Regions from separate parts of the Serratia sp. TSA_7 genome, predicted to be linked through region 2. Evidence: predicted binding sites of a transcription regulator. Region 2 holds the regulator's gene; each other region holds the start of a gene.
The links. The regulator CRP, encoded in region 2, controls carbon source genes, mostly activating them, when cyclic AMP is high. The targets are predictions, from matches to a motif close to ATGTGANNNNNNTCACAT.
Positions count from the first base shown of each region.

Region 1: a site for CRP is predicted at 2,105-2,122, ahead of serA (phosphoglycerate dehydrogenase). Genes of this name have one in related genera too.
Region 3: a site for CRP is predicted at 2,070-2,087, ahead of ACUTQW_RS04885 (YjcB family protein). Genes of this name have one in related genera too.
Region 4: a site for CRP is predicted at 1,189-1,206, ahead of ACUTQW_RS04405 (6-phosphofructokinase). Genes of this name have one in related genera too.

Region 1 is NZ_JBQZFU010000002.1:186,342-190,726, forward strand. Features, by position in the region: gene ACUTQW_RS09795 (5-formyltetrahydrofolate cyclo-ligase) at 18-626, shown strand; gene serA (phosphoglycerate dehydrogenase) at 671-1,909, opposite strand; gene rpiA (ribose-5-phosphate isomerase RpiA) at 2,237-2,893, opposite strand; gene ACUTQW_RS09810 (LysR family transcriptional regulator ArgP) at 3,098-3,991, shown strand; gene ACUTQW_RS09815 (oxidative stress defense protein) at 4,042-4,385, opposite strand, start outside.
Region 2 is NZ_JBQZFU010000008.1:47,800-52,184, forward strand. Features, by position in the region: gene ACUTQW_RS20610 (phosphoribulokinase) at 1-517, shown strand, start outside; gene ACUTQW_RS20615 (OsmC family protein) at 563-970, opposite strand; gene crp (cAMP-activated global transcriptional regulator CRP) at 1,350-1,982, shown strand; gene ACUTQW_RS20625 (YccS/YhfK family putative transporter) at 2,037-4,112, shown strand; gene argD (bifunctional acetylornithine/succinyldiaminopimelate transaminase) at 4,151-4,385, opposite strand, start outside.
Region 3 is NZ_JBQZFU010000001.1:997,953-1,002,337, forward strand. Features, by position in the region: gene ACUTQW_RS04875 (MFS transporter) at 1-724, opposite strand, end outside; gene ACUTQW_RS04880 (LysR family transcriptional regulator) at 843-1,709, shown strand; gene ACUTQW_RS04885 (YjcB family protein) at 1,717-1,998, opposite strand; gene mrdA (penicillin-binding protein 2) at 2,293-4,218, shown strand; gene ACUTQW_RS04895 (penicillin-binding transpeptidase domain-containing protein) at 4,321-4,385, shown strand, end outside.
Region 4 is NZ_JBQZFU010000001.1:891,339-895,723, reverse strand. Features, by position in the region: gene ACUTQW_RS04415 (NUDIX domain-containing protein) at 1-58, opposite strand, end outside; gene ACUTQW_RS04410 (DeoR/GlpR family DNA-binding transcription regulator) at 161-916, shown strand; gene ACUTQW_RS04405 (6-phosphofructokinase) at 1,484-2,464, shown strand; gene ACUTQW_RS04400 (PTS sugar transporter subunit IIB) at 2,475-2,789, shown strand; gene ACUTQW_RS04395 (PTS sugar transporter subunit IIC) at 2,782-4,149, shown strand; gene ACUTQW_RS04390 (class II fructose-bisphosphate aldolase) at 4,136-4,385, shown strand, end outside.

The DNA of each region.
Region 1 (4,385 bases), on a different contig from region 2:
CGGTATGTGTGCTGATTATGTCTTTTCAATCCCAATATGCCCAACAGCGGCAGAATATCCGAAACCTAATCCGTCAACGTCGTCGCGCCTTAACGCCTGAACAACAACATGATTTTGCTTTGCAGATGGCCGATCGTATCGCTGCGCATCCGCGTATTCTGGCGGCGCAGAGCGTTGCTGTCTTCTTGTCGTTCGACGGCGAACTGGATAGCGGTCCGTTGATCGAACGATTATGGCGGCAGGGATTGCAGGTTTATCTGCCGGTTCTGCACCCGTTCAGCGCCGGCAATCTGCTGTTCCTGCGCTATACCCCGGATACGCTATTGGTGAACAACCGCTTTAATATTCTCGAGCCACAGCTCGACGTACGCCACGTATTGCCGGTCGGTGAACTCGATGTGGTGCTGACGCCACTGGTCGCCTTCGACAGCGCAGGCCAGCGTTTGGGGATGGGCGGCGGGTTCTACGATCGCACCTTGCAAAACTGGCAGCTGACGGGCCTCTACCCGATAGGGTTAGCGCACGACTGTCAGCAGGTGGAAAAGGTCCCGGTGGAACATTGGGATATCCCGTTACCGGAAATCATCACCCCATCGCAGAATTGGGTGTGGCGGGAGCAGGAATAGCAAAAGGCCGGATTTATCCGGCCTTTTCGTTAACGCGCAAACACTCAGAACAACAGGCGGGCGCGAATGGTACCGGCAATCGCCTTCATGCGCTGCAATGCGGCGTCGGCACGTTCGGTTTCCGCTTCGATATCGATAACCACGTAGCCGATTTCCGGACCGGTTTGCAGGTACTGCGCAGCGATGTTCACCCCTTCTTCCGCGAAGATCTGGTTAATCTGCGTCAGCACGCCAGGGCGGTTCTCGTGAATGTGCAGCAGGCGGCTGGCGTTCGGGCCATGCGCCGGCAGCGACACTTCCGGGAAGTTAACCGCCGACAGGGTCGAACCGTTGTCGGAGTATTTCGCCAGCTTGCCCGCCACTTCGTCGCCGATGTTCTCCTGCGCTTCCTGAGTGGAGCCGCCGATATGCGGAGTCAGGATCACGTTGTCGAACTCGCACAGCGGCGAGTTGAACGGCTCGCTGTTGGTCGCAGGCTCTTCCGGGAAGACGTCGATCGCCGCACCGGCCAAATGTTTGCTGGCCAGTACATTGCACAGCGCAGGGATATCCACCACGGTGCCGCGCGAGGCGTTGATCAGAATCGAACCCGGCTTCATCAGCGCCAGCTCTTCTGCACCCATCATGTTCTTGGTCGACGGGGTTTCCGGCACGTGCAGCGTCACCACGTCGCTCATATTGAGCAAATCGGACAGGTGTCTTACCTGCTGGGCATTACCCAACGGCAGCTTGTTCTCGATGTCGTAGAAAAACACCTTCATGCCCAGGCCTTCGGCCAGGATACCCAACTGGGTGCCGATATGGCCGTAGCCGATAATCCCCAGTCTCTTGCCGCGCGCTTCGAACGAGCCGACGGCCAGTTTCTGCCACTCGCCACGGTGTGCCTTGGCGTTGGCGGAAGGAATGCCGCGCAGCATCAGCAACAGCTCGCCCAGCACCATTTCGGCTACGGATCGGGTATTGGAGAAAGGCGCGTTAAACACCGGAATGCCGCGTTTGGTCGCCGCTTTCAGATCAACCTGGTTAGTGCCGATACAGAAACAACCCACCGCCACCAGTTTTTCTGCGGCAGCGAAAACTTCTTCGGACAGATGCGTACGCGATCGGATGCCGACGAAGTGAGCATCGCGGATGGATGCCTTAAGCGCTTCGGTGTCTAACGCACCTTTGTGATATTCAATGTTGGTATACCCGGCCGCAAGCAGATTATCTACCGTGCTCTGATGAACCCCTTCCACCAACAGGAATTTAATCCTGTCTTTCTCCAATGATACTTTTGCCATTTACCCGACCCTATATTCAGACTTCAGAAGCGGCTGTTATGAAACAGCACGCATCCAACATAACAAAAATAACGCGGGCGGCAATACAAACGATTGCCTGCCCGTCAGTACAAGGCTCAGCGTTGTTGCCGGTTTTTGGCAGAAAATGCCAAAGGGAAAGAAATAGACAGAAGCTTTGTGGAGTCAAGGCTCACAATGTGACATATGTCACCAAATTTGGCGCTTTTAATAAAAGATATTTTAGCCAGTGAATTATGCGGTCGGGCAGGATCCAAGACCGCATACAAGATAAAGGCGCACTCTACGCGCCTCCGTAGCATGGGGGGTTTATTCAACCACCTTCACGCCGTCAGGCGTACCGACCAGCGCCACATCCGCACCACGATTGGCGAACAGGCCGACGGTCACCACCCCGGCGATGCCGTTGATTTTGTTTTCCAGAGCAATGGCATCCATGATGCTCAGGTTATGCACATCGAGGATCACGTTGCCGTTGTCGGTCAGCACGTTCTGACGGTATTCCGGCAGGCCGCCCAGCTTCACCAGCTCACGCGCCACATAAGATCGCGCCATCGGGATCACTTCCACCGGCAACGGGAATTTGCCCAGCACGTCCACCTGTTTGCTGGAGTCGACGATACAGATAAACTTGCGCGCGATGGCGGCAATGATTTTTTCACGCGTCAGCGCCGCGCCGCCGCCTTTGATCATCTGCATCTGGCGGTTGATTTCATCCGCGCCGTCGACGTAAATATCCAGCGAATCCACTTCGTTGCTGTCGAACACGTGGATGCCCAGGCTTTTCAGCTTGGCGGTAGAGGCGTCGGAGCTGGACACCGCCCCTTCGATCTGGTGCTTGATGGAGCCGAGTGCGTCAATAAAGTGGGCGGCGGTAGAGCCGGTGCCCACCCCAACGATGGTGCCCGGGGTAACGTAATCCAGCGCTGCCCAGCCAACCGCTTTTTTCAGTTCATCCTGCGTCATGATATGTCCATTGCCTCTGTACGAAAACGTGTGCGTATTATAGGGTAAATCGCTATTTTTCACTCCGGCAGGATCACACTTCTTCACCCTAAGCCGCATTTTTAGGCGCGCCGCAGCAAAATAGCCCCGTGATTTTTCCACCTGTAAAACGCCAGAAATGTGGCATAGTGCCAGTATCAATCTAATTTAAGGGATATCTTTCCGATGAAACGCCCAGACTATCGAACGCTGCAAGCGCTGGACGCGGTGATCCGTGAGCGCGGCTTTGAGCGCGCCGCGCAGAAACTTTGCATCACCCAATCGGCGGTATCCCAGCGCATTAAACAGCTGGAAAATCTGTTCGGCCAGCCGCTGCTGGTGCGCACCGTACCGCCGCGGCCGACCGAGCAGGGCCAGAAATTGCTGGCGCTGTTGCACCAGGTGGAACTGCTGGAAGAAGAGTGGCTGGGTAACGACACCGGTGCCGATACGCCGCTGCTCTTGTCGCTGGCGGTCAACGCCGACAGTCTGGCGACCTGGTTGCTGCCTGCGTTGAAACCGGTGCTGACCGATTCCCCCATTCGCCTGAACCTGCAGGTGGAAGACGAAACGCGTACCCAGGAAAGGCTGCGCCGCGGTGAAGTGGTGGGTGCGGTGAGTATCCAGCCGCAGCCGCTGCCAAGCTGTCTGGTGGATCAACTGGGCGCACTGGATTATCTGTTCGTCGCCTCGAAAGGCTTTGCCGAGCGCTACTTCCCGAACGGCGTCACGCGCTCCGCGCTGCTGAAAGCGCCTGCGGTGGCGTTCGATCATCTCGACGATATGCATCAGGCTTTCTTGCAACAGAACTTTGATCTGTCGCCGGGCAGCGTGCCCTGCCACATCGTGAACTCGTCGGAAGCCTTCGTGCAACTGGCGCGCCAGGGCACCACCTGCTGCATGATCCCGCACCTGCAAATTGAGAAAGAGCTGGATTCGGGTGAGCTTATCGATCTGACGCCGGGCCTGTTCCAGCGCCGCATGCTGTTCTGGCACCGCTTCGCGCCGGAGAGCCGCATGATGCGCAAAGTGACCGACGCCCTGCTGGAGCATGGCCGCCAGGTTCTGCGCCAGGATTAAATGGAAAAGGTTCGCCGTGGCGAACCTTTTTTACTGCAACAAGCCTGCCGTTACTGAGCGGCGTTACGCTGCAACTCGAACACCACATCCACCTGATCGTCAAAGTGAATGCTTTGCTGTTCGTAGGTTTGCGCCGCATCGGTTTCCGCCGCTGCCCCCGCCGATTTATACATGCGCGCTACCGGCATCGGTTGGTAGTTGGCCACATGGTAACGAATACTGAAGACCGGCCCCAGCTTGGCGTTAAAGCCTTTCGCCAAAGAAGCGGCCTGCTGGGTGGCATTCTCGATCGCCTTCTGGCGCGCCTGCTCGCGGTACACATCCGGCTTCGCCACGCCCAGCTCAACTGAGCGGATCTCGTTCAGGCCGGATTTCAACGCGCCGTCCAGCAGCT
Region 2 (4,385 bases):
AGCGCTGCCGGCGCCGACCGACGTGCTGTTCTATGAAGGGTTGCATGGCGGCGTGGTTACCGAACATACCGACGTGGCCAAACATGTCGATCTGCTGGTCGGCGTGGTACCGATCGTTAACCTGGAGTGGATCCAAAAACTGATCCGCGATACCGGCGAGCGCGGGCATTCACGTGAAGCGGTGATGGATTCGGTGGTGCGTTCGATGGAGGATTATATCAACTACATCACGCCGCAGTTCTCGCGCACCCACATCAACTTCCAGCGCGTGCCGACGGTGGATACCTCCAACCCGTTCGCCGCCAAAGCCATCCCTTCACTGGATGAAAGCTTCGTGGTGATTCACTTCCGCGGGCTGGATCAGATCGATTTCCCTTACCTGCTGGCGATGCTGCAAGGCTCTTTTATCTCGCACATCAATACGCTGGTGGTGCCGGGCGGCAAAATGGGGCTGGCGATGGAGCTGATCATGGCGCCGCTGGTGCAGCAACTGCTGGAAGGCAAAAAAATCGGGTAATGGGTCGGAGCGCGGCAGTTGGCCGCGCCCCTTTATTCTTACGCGTTACGCTACGTCGCGGATTTCAAAGCTGTGAGTCACGCTGGCAGCCTTGTTCAGCATCAACGACACCGAGCAGTATTTCTCGGCGGAGAGGTTCACCGCACGTTCAACGATATTGTCGGTCAGATCTTTGCCGGTCACGATAAAATGCAGGTTGATATGGGTAAAGACGCGCGGCACTTCTTCACGCCGTTCGGAGGTCAATTTCACCTCGCAATCACGCACGTCATTACGCCCTTTTTTCAGGATCGACACCACGTCGATAGCGCTGCATCCCCCCACCGACATCAGCACCATTTCCATCGGGCTGGGGGCTTTATCGCCGGCGTTGCCGTCCATCAACACCTGATGGCCAGACGCGGATTCCCCCAGAAACGTCAACCCTTCCACCCACTTAACTCTTGCCTGCATATTGGTCACTCCGATTAATTTCTTAAAATCAGAGTACGCTTTCGCATAGAAACTGGCAACGGAACCTGATGCTGGTCATGTGCGAGCAAGACAACACGAGACACCCGCCTCACTCTGTGCTACAAACAGAGCCGCAATAAATCTTTCCGGGACACTGATTTCAGGGAAACTCCCAGAGAAAGGCTCCTTTACCGGTATGTTAATAGAATGTAGCTTGCAGCTCTCCCGGCAAGTTAATATGCTAGAGCGACAGCGTATATTTATGACACGCCTCAAAACCTGCTGCCAGCCACCCTTAAAACAACGGCGACAGCACGTTTTACAGGGAACTCTGACCCCTGTGACACAAGGCAGCGATAACAACAGAGGATAACAGCGAATGGTTCTCGGCAAACCGCAAACAGACCCTACACTCGAATGGTTCCTGTCTCATTGCCATATCCACAAATATCCATCCAAAAGTACGCTGATTCACCAAGGTGAAAAAGCCGAAACGCTTTACTACATCGTAAAAGGCTCCGTCGCGGTGCTGATTAAAGATGAAGAGGGTAAAGAGATGATCCTGTCCTACCTTAACCAGGGGGATTTCATCGGCGAGCTTGGATTGTTTGAAGAAGGCCAGGAGCGTAGCGCCTGGGTCAGGGCGAAAACCGCCTGTGAAGTGGCTGAGATTTCTTACAAGAAATTCCGCCAACTGATTCAGGTCAACCCGGATATCCTGATGCGCCTGTCAGCGCAGATGGCAAGCCGCCTGCAAGTGACCTCAGAAAAAGTGGGTAACCTCGCCTTCCTGGACGTTACCGGTCGCATCGCGCAAACGCTGCTGAACCTGGCGAAACAGCCCGATGCCATGACCCACCCAGACGGCATGCAGATCAAAATCACCCGCCAGGAAATTGGTCAGATCGTCGGTTGTTCACGTGAAACCGTCGGCCGCATTCTGAAAATGCTGGAGGATCAAAACCTGATCTCCGCCCACGGCAAAACCATTGTCGTTTACGGCACACGTTAATCACTGAAAAAACGGCGCGATGATTCGCGCCGTTTTTTTATGCCCCGACCGATCATGTGGCGTCGACTGATTTACCACCCGGAAGTCAATTACGCACTGCGGCAAACGCTGGTGCTGTGTCTGCCGGTGCTCTTTGGCCTGCTGATCGGCCACCTGCAACTCGGCCTGCTGTTTTCCCTGGTTCCCGCCTGCTGTAACATCGCCGGGCTGGACACGCCCCACAAACGTTTTTTCAAACGCCTGATCGTCGGCGGCTCACTGTTTGCACTCAGCAGCCTGTTGCTGCAGCAGGCGTTGTTGTGGCAATTGCCGCTGCCGGCGTTGATGCTCGGCCTGGCTCTGCTGCTCGGCGTCAGCGGCGAGATCAGCCCGTTACATGCCCGCCTGCTCCCCGCCGCGTTGATCGCCGCCATCTTTTCACTCAGCATGGCCGGCACGGTGCCGCTGTGGTACGCCCCCTTACTGTATGTGGTGGGTACCGCCTGGTACGGCCTGTTCACCTGGTTCTGGTTCAAGCTGTGGAAAGAACAGCCGATGCGCGAATCGTTGAGCCAGCTTTATCTGGAACTGGCGGACTACTTCGAAGCCAAGTATTCCCTGTTAACCCAACATACCGATCCGCAAACCGCGTTACCGCCACTGCTGGTGCGCCAGCAAAAAGTGATGGACCTGATCAGCCTGCTGTATCAGCAGCTCAACTTTTTGCCGCACGCCAATAATCTCGAGCAAAAACGCCTGCAGCGAACCTTTCAGGTCGCGCTGGATTTACAAGAACACATTACCGTCAGCCTGCACCTGCCGGAAGAAGTGCAAAAACTGGTGGAGCAGAGCCAGGCCGAAGCGATTATCCGCCGCAATGCGCAGGTGATTGCCGGCCGGCTGCGCACGGTGGCGCACGATATTCTCTATCATCAATACTCTCAGCGCTTCAGCATGGTCAACGAGCTGGCGGCACTGGAAAAAGTGGCCGCACAGCACCCCGACAATCCGGTGGGCCAATTCTGTTACTACCACTTCAGCCGTATCGCTCGCCTGCTGCGCACCCAGCATCCGTTATACCGTCGCGACCTGATGGCCAATCAAAACCGCCTGCCGTTCTGGCCGGCGCTGTTCAGCTACCTGTCGTTCAAATCCAACGCCCTGCGCAATGCGGCACGGTTAGGAGTGATGTTGGCGGCAGGCAGCAGCCTGGGGATGATTTTCAATCTGCCAAAACCTTATTGGATCCTGCTGACCGTCATGCTGGTGAGCCAGAACGGCTACAACGCCACCCGGGTTCGCATCCAGCACCGTGCGCTCGGCACGTTGGCCGGGCTGGTGATCGCCGCCGGGTTGCTGCAGTTGCAAATGCCCGAGGGCGCGACCCTGAGCGTGATGCTGGTCATTACGCTGGCGGCCTATCTGGTTTCGCGTAAAAACTACGGGCTGGCGGTGATTGGCTTTACGGTGACGGCGGTCTATACCCTGCAACTGCTGGCGCTGAACGGCACACATTTCCTGATCCCTCGCCTTATAGACACCCTGATCGGCTGCGTATTGGTGTTCGGTGGCACCATCTGGCTGTGGCCACAGTGGCAAAGCGGCCTGCTGCGCAAGAACGCCCATCAGGCGCTGGAGAAAGATCAACAGGCACTGCGCCTGCTGCTGGAAGAGCAGGAACCCGATCCCAGCGCGTTGGCCTATGCGCGCATGCAGGTGAACCAAGCGCACAACGCGCTGTTCACCTCATTGAATCAGGCAATGCAGGAGCCGGGGTTTGAATCCAGCTATCTGGCGGATATGCGCCTGTGGGTAACGCACAGTCAGTTTATTGTCGAACACCTGAACGCGATGACCATTCTGGCGCGCGAGCACTATATGCTGACGCCCAAGCTGGCGCAGGAGTATCTGCAAACCTGCGAGATAGCGCTGCAAAGCTGCCAGCAGCGGCTGGAGTATGACGGGCCAAGCAGCGGCAACAGCATCATGCAGCCACCGGATTTGCACCCGGAAATGCCGGTTACCGAAATGGAGCGCCACCTGCGCCGCATTCTGTCCCACCTGAGCGTCATGCACACCATTTCGTCGCTGGCCTGGCGCCAGCGCCCGCATCACGGCATCTGGCTGAAACGTAAACTGCGCGATCAATAAGGGCGTCCTGCGGCGCCCCTTGTCATCCCGAGATAAGATTAAGCGTTAATCACGTCCTGCACCGCCAGCTCAAACAGCGCCATGCCATCGTCGATGTCTTTCAGCTCCACAACCAGAGAAGGCGCAAAGCGGATCACATTAGGGCCGGCGTTGAGGATCATCAGCCCACGCGCGGCGGCGGCGGTGAGGAAATCACGCGCCTTACCCTGATACTGTGGAGTCAGTTCTGCGCCAATCAGCAGGCCCATACCGCGAATGTCGCTGAAAATACCG
Region 3 (4,385 bases), on a different contig from region 2:
GCAGGCTGAGGGCTGCAGCCAGAAGAATCCCCCCGGCACGAACGCTGGCGAAACCGAACCCCGCCCCCTGAGTGATAAAATACACCAGCCCAAAAACCGACAGCGACAATGTGACGATCCCCAGAGTATCCAGTTTTGCCGCCTGCGGATCGCGGGATTCTTGCACGCTGAAAATCACCAGTAACAGTGTCAGAACGGCGATGACCGCATGAATCAAAAATACCCACTGCCAGTTGGCGAGCGCCACGATAACGCCGCCGATCGCCGGCCCAAACCCTAAGCCAATGCCAAAAACGACGCCCCAAATGCCGAAGGCCTGAGCACGCTGTTTGCCGCTCTGAAACTGATGCGACAATGCAGCCACCTGGCAAATCAACATGGCGCCGCCCGCCATGCCTTGCATAAAGCGGCCCAGGATCAGCAGCGTCGAGCCGTTGGCCAGGCCGCAGAGTAAGGAGGTTAGGCCAAAAGCGGCAATGGCGAGGATGAAAACTCGCCTGCGGCCAAAACGGTCAGACAGCGTTCCGGTGGCCATCATCACGGCGGTGCAGGCCAGGGTGTAGGCATTCATAATCCACTGCATATCGCTGAAATCACTGTGTAATACCCGTTCCAGCGTCGGCAGTATGACCGGTACGCTGGAGATTTCCAGGCCGAACATCAGCGCGGCGAGGCAAATTGCCGTTAATGCCAGTCGGTTTTTACTGGCGTGAGAGAGCGTCATGAATTTTTTCCACAAAAGAAAGGTTAGGGAAACGAACAGCCATTCTGGATAAATGGCTTGCATGATAGAAATGATTTAATTTATCGTTATTAATTAATTCCTGTCATGTAATCGCCCTATGAACATTGACCCGACACTGCTGCGCACCTTCGTTACGGTTACCGAAACCGGCGGCTTTACGCGCGCGGCGCAGCAACTGAATCTGACCCAATCCGCGATCAGTCACCAGATCCGTCGGCTCGAGGAGCAGATTGGCCGGCAGTTGTTGCACCGCACTACGCGGCGCCTGACGCTAACCGAAGACGGTGAAGATTTGCTGCGCCACGCCGTGCACGTTTTGCAGGCGCTCGACGCCATGCAGCGGCGCTTTGAATCCTCACCCGTGTCGGGATCAGTACGTTTTGGCCTGACGGAGAGTTTTCTGGGGGAACGATTGCCGCCGCTGTTATCCCAGTTCGCCCGGGCTTTTCCTGCGGTCAGGTTGGAGGTGAATGTCAGTATCGGGCTGGATCTTTGCGGGATGGTGAAGGGCAACGAACTGGATTTGGCCGTCGTGATGTCGCTGGCTAACCGTATTGAGGGCCGGTTATTGCGGCGGACGCAGCTGGTGTGGGTAGCGGCTGAGACATTCAGCCTGGCGGGCTCGTCGTTGCCGCTGGCGTTGTTGCCCGCGCCGTCGGTCAGTCGCGAAGCCGGGATCGCCGCTTTGGAAAGCAAGGCAATCCAATGGCACACCGCCTTCACTTCACAAAGCCAACAAGGGCTACGGGCGGCCGTGCTGGCGGGGTTGGGCATTGCCGTCATGGCAAGCGGGGATCTGGCGCCGGGAATGAAAACGGTTAATGGTCAGTATGGGCTACCTGAATTGCCCGACGTCGATTTCACCCTGATCGTCAACGGCGCGGAACCTGGCGCGGCTGCGCAGGCATTCGGCAAAATACTGCTGGAGATGTCGGCACCGTTGCCTGCTGCAGGGGGAGATTAAGTGCGGCTCAGGGCATTGGCCAGTCGGTCGGGGTTTTGCTCATCACGTCGAAGAATACGTCTTTGGTCACTGACCAAAAATGCAGGAATCCTTCCTGGCTGAAACTGATGCCCATCAGGCCCATCACAAACCAACAGGTGGTGAACAGCCCGAGGCTGCTGAACATGAATGCCATGCCGTTACGGCTGGTCTTACGGCAAACGACGTTTAACTGGCTGGCCATAAACATCATTACGGCGCTCAGCAATTCCCAGCGCATCATAATCAAACCCGTGGCTATGGTACTCATCGAACGTGATCCTTTGTGACAAAGCCGCAGCCGGCAGGGCGCCGGAGAACAGTGCGGGCAAAAATGGAGTAGTGTGATCTGCGTCACATTGTAGCACTGGGATAAAGGGGTGCTCAATCCCTGTACGGCATAAAAGCCGGTACCCGGAAACATTCCAATATGCTGAAACATTTATGCCATTTCATTAGCAACCTTTTAATGGGGGCCGTTAACCAATAACGCTATGCTTGCCGACTTTTCACTGCCCTGATTTATCTGGGGAAAATGTGACGTCAGACAGGTACTGCACTGCGTATGGCCCTCTTAAAAGAAAAAATCCGTGACCATTCCGCTGAGGAAATGTTGTTTATTCGCCGTGCCTGCGCGGCGATGGCGTTGGTGATCGCCTGCTTCGGCGCACTGATCGTCAACCTGTATCACCTGCAGATTAAGCAACATGCGTTCTACCAGACGCGCTCCAATCAGAACGACATCAAAATGCTGCCGATTGCCCCTAGCCGCGGGCTGATATTCGACCGTAACGGCATCCCACTGGTGCGTAACATCACGCTGTACCAGATCCAGGTTATACCCAGCAAAATCGCCAATATGGCCGCGCTGCTACAGGCGCTGACGCCGATTGTCGATCTGACGCCAGAGGACATCGCCACCTTTCGCGACGATATGCACCACAACGGCCGCTATAAACCGGTGACGCTGAAAAGCGGGCTGAACGACACTGAGGTCGCCCGTTTTGCGGTCAATCAATATCGTTTTGACGGGGTGACCATCGACACCTATCAGCAGCGGGAATATCCGTATGGCGCCGAACTGGCGCACGTGGTGGGTTATGTATCGAAAATCAACGATGGCGATGTGAAACGCCTCGATAAAGCCGGCATCGGCGAAAATTACTCCGCCGATCATAACATCGGCAAGCAGGGCATTGAGGCTTACTATGAGTCGGAACTTCACGGCACCACCGGCTATCAGGAAGTGGAGGTGGATAACCACGGCCGCGTGATACGCCTGCTGAAAGAACAGCCGCCGCAGGCCGGCAAAAATATCTATCTGACGCTCGATTTGCCGTTACAGCAGTATATCGAGTCGGTGCTGAAGGGGCAGCGAGCGGCGGTGGTGGTTGAGGACCCGCGCGATGGCGGCATTTTGGCGATGGTGTCCAGCCCCAGTTACGATCCCAACCCGTTCGTTAAGGGGATCAGTTACAAAGCCTATAAAAGCTTATTGACCAACCCGGATCTACCGCTGATTAACCGCGTCACTCAGGGGCTGTACCCGCCGGCGTCTACCGTGAAGCCTTATATGGCTACCTCTGCGCTGTTCGCCGGGGTGATAACCCCCAACACCAGCTTCTTTGGCGCGCCGACCTGGACGTTGCCGGGTACCCAACGCCGTTACCGCGACTGGCTGAAGAGTGGCCACGGTATGCTGAACGTCACCAAAGCGATAGAGGAGTCCGCCGATACCTTCTTTTATCAGGTGGCGTTTGAAATGGGCATCGATCGCATTCACAGCTGGCTGAGCCAATTCGGTTACGGCCAGGCGACCGGGATCGATCTCAACGAAGAGTATCGCGGCGTACTGCCCAGCCGCGACTGGAAGCAGCGGGTGCATAAAAAACCCTGGTATCAGGGCGATACCGTATCGGTCGGCATCGGCCAGGGGTATTGGGTCGCCACGCCAATTCAGATGGTGAAGGCGCTGACCACGCTTATCAATAACGGCAAGGTGAAAACGCCCCATCTGTTGTATTCCATGCGCCAGGGCAATCGGGTGAGCTGCTATCAACCGCCGCTGCAGACGGCACAGATCGGCGATGCCAAATCACCGTACTGGGGCATTGTGCGCAATGGCATGTACGGTATGGCCAACTTGCCGAACGGCACCGGTTACAAGCTGTTCCATACCGCGCCGTATCAGATCGCCGCCAAATCCGGCACTTCGCAGGTATTCAGTCTGAAAGAAAATCAGACCTATAACGCCAAGATGATCCCGGTACGGTTGCGTGACCATATTTTCTACACGCTGTTCGCTCCCTATAAAAATCCGCGGGTGGCGATGGCACTGATTCTGGAAAACGGCGGCGGTGACGGTGTGGTGGCGGGGCCAACCGCACGGGCAATCCTTGACCACATTTTTGACCCGGCCAACGCGCCGAAACCTGATGATGGGCAGAAAGTTAAACCGGAGTTAAACGACAGTGAGGATGTGCAACAGTAAACGCGTTTGTTTTTACTTTCTTACAAACTGCAATCTTCTAAAGATTTCCGTCAGGGTAGACTGAAATAATTACATAATCCGAATAAAAACGCAGGGTTAACAGTGGCGCCACTAATAAAAAAAAGCGGTAAAAATTATTCCTCACTGAGGTTTGGCTGGATTTGCGC
Region 4 (4,385 bases), on a different contig from region 2:
AGTCGTCGGACAACACCCGGGTTTCAACGATTCGAACCCGATCTTTGGTCGCAATCATGTTGGTCAACTCCACAACTCAGGAAAGGAACTGGATACTATCGTGCAGTTTCGTGTATGATCAAGATATTTCGTGCAGTGCAAAATTTAACGGGACAACGCGATGCTCACCAGTCAGCGCAAAAAAATCATTCTGGAAAAACTGGCACAGGACGGACAGGTGCTGGCCAAACAACTCAGCGAAATGTTCGGGCTGTCCGAAGACACCCTCCGCCGCGATCTGCGTGAGCTGGACAGCGAAGGGCTGCTGCAAAGGGTGCACGGCGGCGCGTTGCCGGTCTCCCCCGCCATCGGCACCTTTGCCGAAAGAAACGGGCAGGAATCGGCCGCCAAGCGTGCCATCGCCAAAGCCGCAGCGGCGATGATCATTCCAGGGCAAGTGGTGATCATCGATGGCGGCACCACCTCCGCCGAGCTGGTGAAACAGCTGCCGCCCACGCTGGAGGCGACTATCGTCACCCACAGCCCCAGCGTGGCGGTCGGGTTGGTTGAACACCCCAAAGTGGAGGTGATCCTGATCGGCGGGCGATTGTATAAACACTCGATCGTCAGCGTGGGTGCCGCTGCGGTGGAAGCCATGTCGCATATCCGCGCCGACATTTACTTTATGGGCGTGACGGGCGTGCACCCGACCGCCGGGCTCAGCACCGGCGATCTCGAAGAGGCCTATATCAAGCGCGCGCTGGCGGCACGGGCGGCAGAAACCGTGGTGCTGGCCTCCGCCGCCAAGCTGAACGCCGCCTCACAATTTGCGATTGGCGACATCACGCTGGCGCAGACCATTATTGTCGAACGTGCGACCGACGCCGCGTTGATCGCCCCGCTGGAACAGGCCGGGGTCACCGTGGTGAGGGCCTGAGTGGCACGGCCAAATAAAAGACTTAATCAATGCGCGGTTATTAAATGGCTGCGTTTAATACCGCAACACCCCAAGCTTGGGACGGGTGGAGAGCATGCAGGTTAGCCGACCGTTGAGCGCATGGACGCGCGATACGAGCCTCCATGGATGCATTCACGGCGTGTCGGCGCTCTGCATGCTCCTCACCAGCAGTACTATTAGGCGCAGCTATTTAATCCTGCCCCCATATTGAGGGATATTAATTTTACGTATTCGTCTCACTGCCACAAAAAATGCGAGAGTAATCACATTTCATTAAACTGATCCCGGCCCAACCTGCTATTTTTCCCGCTTTATAAAAAAACCGCAGCAATCGAATGGCAACATATTGATTATCAATAAATAGTCACCTTTTCTCTTTTATCTATCAAAAACAAAAACGAGACAAGCCTCACAGAAAAATCACTCTCAATAGTGCTGTCAATGTGTTCCAAGGAAATATTTGTGATTGTTTTGTGATATCGCTTGCAAATTTTACCGATGCCAAAAATAACAATGACTGCAACGGAACGGGCTGGGAGCAGGCATATGAAAATCGGCGTGGTAATAAGCGGTGGCGATGTCACCGGTATCAACAACTTTATTTTCCAGGTCGCCAGGCTGGCGCAGGCAGATATCGTTCTTTTTAACGGCGGAATACCGGGCTTACTGGCTAATCAGCATCATTCCATCGCCAGACGCGATCTGGTCGATTTCTCTATTTCATCGATGCCCATTATCTCTTCTGGCCGAACGGCAAAGAAACTGGTCGCCAGTGAATATGAAACTATCGGCAAGCAACTTAAAGCTCTGCACATTGACGTGCTTATTATGGCCGGCGGCGACGGCTCGCTGCAGTTTTTAAATACGCTCAGCGAGTTTGGCGTTAACTGTTTTGGCGTGGGCATGACCATCGACAATGACGTTTTTGGCAGCTACTACACCATCGGCTTTTCCACCGCCTGCGAGCAGGTGATAAAAGAAGTCTCCAAGCTGAGAAATACCGGGCGCGCCCTGCCGGGCCGCGTATTTATGATTGAGCTGCTGGGCGGTTACTGCGGGGAACTGACGCTGCAATCGGCGATAAAATCCAATGCGGACTTTGCCCTGATTCCAGAATGCCAACATCCCTTGAACGCATTGGCGGAAAAAATAACCCACCGGCTGGAGCGGCAAAACAGCGTTATCATTTTATGTTCTGAAGGATATACAAAAGAGTATTCGCCAGGCTTCCAGGGGGCGATCGACACCATGATTAAACAGCTGGAACCCAAGATTGGCGTGCGTATTCGCAAAACCATCGTGGGGTACGGTCTGCGCAATGGCGATCCCACCTGCGAAGAAATTTATCAGGGAACCCTTATGGCCAGCGAAGTCGTGCGCTGTATTCATTCCGGAATGAAAAACAAGGCAATCATTATTAATGCCGGCAACCAACCTATTCCGATTGATTTAATCAGCATGCAAAAACGTTTGGTCGACACCGAAGGACACCATTACAAACTCGCCAGGCAGTTAAATATAATCTGAGGAGATGTCCATGCTTAAAATACTGTGTGTTTGCGGCTGCGGCCTCGGCTCCAGCTTTGCCATCGAAATGAGCGCAAAAGCGGTGCTTAAAAAATTAGAGATTGAAGCCGATATTGATCACACCACAATCTCTGAAGCCAGCGCCTTTAAATCAGATATTATTCTTACCCAAAAAACCTTCGCCGATATTTTAAATGCCGACGCCAGCGAAGAAGAAAAAAAACGGGTCATTGTTCTCCACCGGCTCACCGATAAAGCGGAAATCGAGCAAAAGATTGTGGCCTTTTTGAAAGAGCGCGACATGAAGGGCCCCCATCATGAGTAGCCTGATCGATTTTATCGTCAAAGATCTGCTGGGTCAGGCGTCGATCCTGATTGCCTTTATCGCCATGCTGGGGTTGTTGCTGCAGAAAAAATCCATCGGCAAGGTCGCCGAAGGCACGTTCAAAACGCTGTTGGGCTTTCTGATCATGATGGCGGGCATCAACATCATTGTCGGCGCCCTGACCTACCTGAACAGTATCTTCACCCACGGCTTCGGCATGACCGGTTACATCACCGACGTCGCCGCCATTGCCGGCCTGGCCAACCGCGAGCTGGGTTCTGAAGTGGCGATGACGCTGCTGGTGATTTTCGCCGTGAATATCATCATCGCCCGCATCACCCCGTTCAAATACATTTTCCTGACCGGGCAGGCGTTGTTGTGGATGGCTACCATCGGCGCGGTGATCGGCTATAAAGCCGGGTTGACCGGGATGCCGCTGATTTTGACCGGCGGGATCTTTGGCGGCGTGATGGCGGTGTTGATGCCGGCACTGGCGCAGCCGGTAGTGCGCAAAATCACCGGTTCAGACGAGGTGGCGCTGGGGCACTTCTGCACCATCGGTTATCTGGTGCAGGCGGCGGTCGCCAAGGTGGTCGGCAAAGGGTCGCGTTCCACCGAGGATCTGGAATTACCCGACAACTTCAAGTTTCTGCAAGACACCTATCTGTCGATGGCGGTGGTGATGATCCCGATGTACCTGATCCCCGCACTGGCGGCCGGGCCGCAGTTCATCGCCCAATACGCCGGTGGTATGAATTACCTGATGTACTCCTTTATGCAGGCCATTCAGTTCGTCGCCGGCGTGTTTATCCTCTACAGCGGCGTGCGTCTGTTGCTGAATGAGCTGGTGCCGGCGTTTCGCGGCATTGCCATGCGCATCGTGCCGGATGCCCGCCCGGCGCTGGATTGCCCGGTGTTGTTCCCCTATGCGCCCAATGCGGTGATTGTCGGTTTCCTGGCCACGACCCTGGGTTCCATCATCGGCATGATCGTTTTCCCGATGTTCGGTCTGGCGATGATCCTGCCCGGCCTGCTCACCAACTTCTTCGCCGGCGGCACCGCAGGCATTTTCGGTAACGCTCTTGGCGGACGACGCGGCGCGATGATCGGTGGCGTGGTTCACGGCCTGTTCATCACCTTCCTGCCGGCCATTCTGGTGCCGATGCTGGAAAGTTACGGTTTTGTCGGTGTGACCTTCAGCGATTCCGACGTCATCAGCAGCGGCCTGGTGATGGGGCATGCCTTCCAGGGCAACTGGCTGTTCATCGCCCTGTTTATTGTCTTCGTCACGCTGATTGCGTGGTTCGTTAACGGTAAATCAACCAAACACCCTGAGGGGAAAGTCCATGAAACTCTATAATTTCAACGAACTGTTATCCGTTGCCAAGGCCCGCGACTTCAAGGCGATAGGCTCATTCAATCTTCATTGCCTGGAGATGCTGCCGGCCTTTTTCAAGGCGGCCAAGGCCACCCACAGCCCGCTGATGATCCAGATCTCCACCGGCACCGCCGAGTACCTGGGCTACCGGCTGCTGGTTGATTCGGTGCGCTCGCTGGCGGCAAGCGAAGACGTGCCCACCTGTCTGCACCTGGATC